Regions from separate parts of the Cellvibrio fontiphilus genome, predicted to be linked through region 1. Evidence: predicted binding sites of a transcription regulator. Region 1 holds the regulator's gene; the other holds the start of a gene.
The links. The regulator LexA, encoded in region 1, represses DNA repair genes until DNA is damaged. The targets are predictions, from matches to a motif close to ACTGTNTNTANANACAGT.
Positions count from the first base shown of each region.

Region 2: a site for LexA is predicted at 1,343-1,360, ahead of dinB (DNA polymerase IV). Genes of this name have one in related genera too.

Region 1 covers NZ_JBHRTF010000003.1:390,170-393,593, reverse strand. The annotation lists gene ACFODX_RS07295 (SDR family oxidoreductase) at 1-453, shown strand, start outside; gene ACFODX_RS07290 (DUF2845 domain-containing protein) at 512-868, shown strand; gene lexA (transcriptional repressor LexA) at 954-1,556, shown strand; gene ACFODX_RS07280 (cell division inhibitor SulA) at 1,549-1,959, shown strand; gene ACFODX_RS07275 (hypothetical protein) at 2,109-2,375, opposite strand; gene ACFODX_RS07270 (hypothetical protein) at 2,470-3,424, opposite strand, start outside.
Region 2 covers NZ_JBHRTF010000004.1:882,648-886,071, forward strand. The annotation lists gene ACFODX_RS12325 (pentapeptide repeat-containing protein) at 1-130, shown strand, start outside; gene dinB (DNA polymerase IV) at 127-1,335, opposite strand; gene ACFODX_RS12335 (alpha-N-arabinofuranosidase) at 1,538-3,085, shown strand; gene cysK (cysteine synthase A) at 3,233-3,424, opposite strand, start outside.

The DNA.
Region 1 (3,424 bases):
AGAATTATTCAAAACTCATCCATTCTGGGCATGGCTGCCATGCCACTACGCGGCGCCTATAACGCCAGCAAATATGCGATTGAAGGCATAAGCGATACTCTGCGGCTTGAACTTATGGGAACCGGTGTATTTGTATCGCTTATCGAACCAGGCCCTATACGCAGTGAATTTCGCAAAAATGCACTGGCAGCCCTACGGGAAAATATCAACGTCGATGCAAGTCGCCATAAAAACACCTACACCAAAGCGATAGAGCGACTCGAAAAAGCAGAGTCATCCACACCTTTCACTCTGGAGCCATCGGCAGTCATCAAGCGCCTGCTGCATGCGCTTGAATCTCCACATCCACAAGCACGCTACTACGTCACTTTTCCCACTTATTTGGTTGGCGCCATGAAGCGAATTTTACCGAATCGTTTGCTCGACAAACTCCTACTTAAAATAGGCAGTTAATTCAGACAGCATTCAGCCAACGGGATTAGATTAAAAGCTTTAAAGACAGGGAAAAATCATGGCCAAATATATTGTTTTATTCTTTTTTTGTTTTATCCCATTCACCCAGAAGGCCAGTGCCGATTCGCTGCGGTGCAATGGACAACTTGCCAGCCCGGGTGATACCAAGGCCGACATTGTTGAGATTTGCGGGGAGCCGGCGAGCACCGACAGCTTTTGCGAACCCAACACCATTAACACTGGGCCGCAGGGCATACAAAACGGTGACAACAACATTCAACATAATGTATCTATTCAAAGCTGCACTCAGGTAGATGTCTGGACCTATAACCCCGGCAAAGGAAAGTTCATGACCCACCTCTATTTTAGCCAAGGTCAATTGCGCACCATTCGCTACGGTAATCGAGTGAAATAGCAGCAATCAGAAAAACTATTGCACAAGTGAATTTACTGTATATAATCACAGACACTGTACAAATAAACAGATTCAGGAGTGCATCATGTTTGACTTAACGCCCCGACAGGAACAGGTACTGCAATTAATCCGCAGCTATGCGGAAGATACAGGTTACCCGCCAACGCGCGCTGAAATTGCGCGAATATTGGGTTTTAAGTCAGCCAATGCCGCTGAAGAACATATCAAAGCCTTGGCGCGCAAAGGGGCCATTGAAATCATCCCCGGCGCGTCACGCGGAATCAAATTGCCAGATGTGCAGGCGGGTATTCCTATTATCGGGCGTGTCGCTGCTGGCAACCCGATTCTGGCGCAGGAACACATAGAAGATTACTGCAACATTCCCACAAGCTTCTTCTCGCCGAGTGCGGATTTTTTCCTGCGTGTACACGGTATGAGCATGAAGGATGCCGGCATTTTGGATGGTGATCTGCTTGCAGTACATAAAACCGATCAGGTTCGTAATGGCCAGATAGTTGTGGCACGCATAGGAGAAGAAGTAACCGTCAAGCGCTTCAAACGCGCCGGAAACCGCGCACAGGTAGAGCTCTGGCCAGAGAACCCTGACTTTGATGTGATTCTGGTCGATACCCGTGACCAGGAATTTAGTATTGAAGGTTTAAGTGTAGGAGTGATTCGCCGTGACTAATCTCGCTCGTGTTATGCCTCAAACCCAAACTGCGCAAACGCGTGTTAGCAGTGGTGTTACAGAACTTGTGCTAACCAGTGATTCACCAGAACAGCTTTCGTTGTTACTGCCAATGATTGCCTATTTGAGCAATAGCGCAAAGGATCGCTGGATCACCTGGATTGCACCACACAATATCAGCAAGGATTTTCTTGAGTCTTACGGGGTAAATACCCGCTTTATTCGGGTTATTCATGCGCAGGATCCGCAGGCACTGCTGTGGATTACCTGGGAGGCCCTATCGGCAGGAAATAGCCATACCGTGATTTCAAGCCCGGGGAAATTAAGCGATAAGGAATTGTCACAGCTTGAAGTGGCGGCAGCCAAAGGCCAGTGTCAAGGCCTGCTGTTACGGGTTCGATAGTAAGGCCGTTGTTGCGAGATCAATTGTTGCGAGTTTATTAGATAACTATCCAAACAACCCTTTTTATCCAAACAGCCCTTTTGAGGTTATTGCTTGCAGGCACCAATAAGTTAGTACATCTACATCAGGGACGATGCGCAATTCGCCCATCAATGAAGCATCATTTTTTCCAAATCTGTTAATTCGTCAAAGCTACCATCCAATTGCGCTTCAGCTTGCTGATCTGCAATTTCCCCTGCCGCTTCCATACCTGCTTCTATCATGGCTTTAGCCACCATAAATTTTTCTTCGCCTAAAAACGCCAGTGACTCCTGAGAAAAACGAATAGTCACCAAAGGTTCACCTGTTTCGCTATCCGCGCGCTGAAGAGCAACATCGCCATTGGTGAGTTCGATAATTTCGTAAAAGGAAGACATAAAGTGCCTGTGGTTGCCAAACTAAAAAGGGCGCGCAGTCTAACACTCTATAAAGCGAAAACCTATTTGAAGAACGGCAAGGCTTGCAGGTGAATCAACCGGATCGAGGGATAGCCCAAAGCAGCACAGCAGAAGAAGAATATAAAACCTGTGGTGTGACCTGAGCAGGTAGCAGGGCTACATTTCCTGATGCAATCAAGGTGTCATCAATACAAACACTTCCTTCCAATACCATCAACAATCCATAACAAGACACAGATAACTGACAATCACCTTTTAGAACAATCCGTTGCACCTCAAAATCATCAAAGTTAACTATGCGCTGAATCTGTGCGCTGTCTGTATGAGCCAACTGTACCGGTGAAATAAACGGCTCAGCATCCATATCCACTAACTGCAAGGCCACTTCGGTATCCCAATGGTTTTGAGTTAGCACTTTCTGCCCAAAGCTGAGAATTCTTCGCTCATACACAGGGGTTTGGAACTCCACGACTCTCACACCATGTTGCAGCGCGTGCGGCACCAAGCGAGGAACAGCAACCACATCACCTACCTCGAGTGGGTGCAGTGCGATAAAACGATCCATTGCCTGTTTTAATTCCTGCTCACGATCTATTAATGCTTTGTTATCAGGATGTTGTGAGAGTTCCTTAAGCCATAACTTCACCTGTGTGACGGCGACAGGCTCACTGAGGGAGATACCAAGCTCTTGCTTTTTTCGATCAAGTAAATCATCGATGGCTCGCCTTGTTTGCTCGTACTCCCTGACTGCATGGAGGTAACCGGCTTTGAAGTCATCGGTAGTAGCGTAATTTGCTCTCGCAGCCGGATTAAACCCCAATTGGATCGCACCTTTTCCGCCTGGCCATGCGGTCGCATCCACATGAGTGACGACATAAACCTCTTGTTTTTGCTCATGCAGTTCAAAATACAAGTCGCCGTAAGGCGCCTCTGCAAGCGGGTCAAGGATCTTGAGTAAAATCAGGTTATCGGTTGCCGCCAAGCCAAGCTGCGGGCGCAAAAATTCCAATACCCAAGGCAGCGGTAAA
Region 2 (3,424 bases), on a different contig from region 1:
CACACAATTGGAAGGTGCGAGTTTTTGTCAGGCACATTTTTCCGGCGCCTTTTTTCCGCGCGAAATCAGTGCAGAAGAGTTGCGCCTCTCTTACGACATAGGCATACGTGTGCGCTACAACACGCGCTAACTGGCGTGTAGTTTGAGTTCAGTTGGTTGCTGCGAAGCAGATAGTCTGTGCATTTTGTAGTGCACCTTTTCCTGCATTGTTTGCTGTATGGCTCGCTGCAGGTTTTCCTGCATAAATAAATCCAGTTGCACATGATGATTGTGCTCGCGCAAGTCTACAAACCGTACACCTAATCCCAATAATCGCACAGCTTGTTGTTTGCGTTGATAGGCTTCGCTGCACAGCGAGACAAACTCCTCCAGTTGAATAGCGTTTGCACTGCGTTCAATCGTGGTGATGCTGAAATCAGAAAATTTTATTTTTACAAATAATTTAATCACCTTGTAATCATCATCTATCCGGCGCAAGCGTATCGCGAGTTGTTGGCTGAGCGCGGGCAATTCATGTAAACAATGCGATAAGCTGGGTAAATCCTGGGCAAAGGTGTTTTCCACACTGAGCGATTTGCGCCGCCGGTCGATAGTTAACTGGCGCTCATCTATGCCGCGACTTAATTTGTACAAGCGCGAGCCCATTTGTCCAAAGCGCTGGGACAATTCAAACACTGATAATTTTTGTAAATCGGCGCAGGTAAAAATATGCAGCTCCGCCAGTTTGGTGGTCATGGCTTTGCCCACACCATAAATTTTTTTCACTGGAAGCTTGGCGACAAACTCATTGACTTGCGCCGGTGTAATCACAAATTGGCCGTTGGGTTTATTCCAGTCGCTGGCAATTTTGGCGAGGAACTTATTGGGCGCAACACCGGCTGACACGGTGATGCCAATTTCTTTATGGATGCGCGCGCGAATCTCTTGCGCAATCAGTGTAGCGCTGCCTTTAAATTCTTTGCAGTCACTCACGTCGAGAAAAGCTTCGTCGAGCGACAAGGGTTCAATTAAATCCGTGTAATCGTAGAAAATATTGCGCATTTGCTGCGATGCTTCGCGATAAGCCTCCATGCGGTGCGGCAGGATTAGTAAATCCGGACAGAGGCGTAGTGCGGTACTGGAGGGCATGGCTGAGTGCACACCAAAGCGCCGTGCCTCGTAATTACAGGTAGATATAACGCCGCGTCTGTCACTACTGCCACCTACCGCGATGGGGCGATGAGCAAGGCTGGGGTCATCGCGCATTTCAATCGCGGCAAAAAAACAATCGGCATCGCAATGGATAATTTTGCGCATGGTTAGTCGTTGCTGCTGTAAAAAAGCTATAGGTTGCATACAGGTAGCTGTATTTAAATACAGTATTTGTGGTTTGTCATCCATTTTTACCTGCGAAGTATTTTTCAGCGTTCAATCGCTGTCGTAAATTTAGGTTAACTTGTATGACAATAATATGTTTTTGCCTTTATGCTCCTGTTTCACCGCGTGTAAACCACAAACAGCGCAGAGCGATAACAACAAACAGGAGACACCTATGAGAATGATAAAACCCTTGGTCATGGCATTGGGCTTGGGCATGAGCCTTGGCGCTCTCGCCGATACCCAAGTCAAAATCGATGCGGCCAAAACCGGCCCGGTCATCAATAAAAACATCTACGGACAATTCGCCGAGCATTTGGGCCGAGGTATATACGAAGGTTTGTGGGTCGGCCCTGATTCGACTATTCCCAATACCAAAGGGTGGCGCAATGACGTGGTGGGCGCATTAAAAGAATTGCAGGTGCCGCTGATACGCTGGCCCGGCGGGTGTTTTGCCGATGAATATCACTGGCGCGAGGGAATCGGCCCGCGCGAGCAGCGTCCGGCACGTGTGAATACCAACTGGGGCGGCGTAATAGAAGATAACGCTGTAGGTACCCATGAGTTCTTTGATCTGGTTGAAATGCTTGGCGCGGAAGCATACGTAAACGGCAACCTGGGAACCGGCACGCCACAGGAAATGGCAGAGTGGCTGGAGTACATGACCTCGGACAGTAAATCCACACTGGCCGAGCTGCGTCGCAAAAATGGCCGCGATAAACCCTTTCGTGTGCATTATTTTGCGATTGGTAACGAGGCCTGGGGTTGTGGCGGCAATATGACGCCCGAGTTCTACACCCATCTCTACAAGCAATACGCCAGTTTTTTAAAGACGCCGAAAGACAACACGCCCGTTATGATCGCCAGTGGCGGGCACACTGAAGACACCAGCTGGGCTGACCACTTGACGGCTAATGTCAAACCCAACTGGAGTTTGCGAATGGATGCCGTGAGTTTCCACTACTACACCTTGCCGACTGGCGATTGGGTGAAAAAAGGTGCTGCGACGGGTTTCCCCGAAAGTGAATGGATGTCCACCATGGTGAACACCCTGAAGATGGATCAATTCATTATCAACAACAAAAAGGTGATGGATAAAAACGATCCCGAGAAAAAAGTCGGTTTCTACGTGGACGAGTGGGGCACATGGTATGACGTGACTGGCGATGACGATCCAGGCTTCCTGTATCAACAAAACAGTATGCGCGATGCAATTGTGGCGGCGTTGAATTTCAATATTTTCCACAAACATGCTGACCGTGTGCACATGAGTATCATTGCGCAAATGGTTAACGTACTGCAGGCGATGATTTTGACGGACAAGGAAAAAATGATCCTGACGCCGACTTATCACGTGTTCAAAATGTACAAGCCATTCCAGGATGCAACTTCACTGCAGATTGAGCTGAAAAATGTGGCGCGTTACAAGTTGGGTAAATCGTCCATCCCGGCAGTGAGTGCAACCGCTGCGCGCGCTAAAGATGGCAAGATCTACATCGCACTGGTGAACGCCAATCCAAATCAAGCCGAGAAAGTCAGCGTTAATCTGGCGGGTGTTGCTATGAACTCGGTGAAAGGTGAAATTTTGACGGCAGCGGCTATGGATGCACACAATACTTTTGCTGCGCCAGAGAATGTTAAACCTGCTCCATTTGCAGCAAATGCAGCAAACGGTAAGTTGGCGATTGATGTTCCTGCAAAATCCGTCATTGTGGTGGCGGTGGAATAAAAAAAGGGCGTGATAAATCACGCCCCTGCAAGATAAAACCATTTTGTCATGTCGTAAGGGCGCAATTTATTGCGCCCTTTTTTGTTTGCTGTGTTCGCTTTGGATTTGTTTATGTTGATTGCGCTTTTGGGTTAATTTTTGGATAAATTAAAACAAATCCTCAATCGATAAATAGCGTTCACCAGTATCGTAACTAAATACAATAACGCGGCTGCCGGGTTTCATGTCTGCTTGTTTTTGCGCGACGGCGGCGAGTGTCGCGCCGGATGAGATACCCACAAAAATCCCTTCTTTCAGTGCACACTGGCGCGCCATATCAAACGCAGCTTCTTCGCTGAC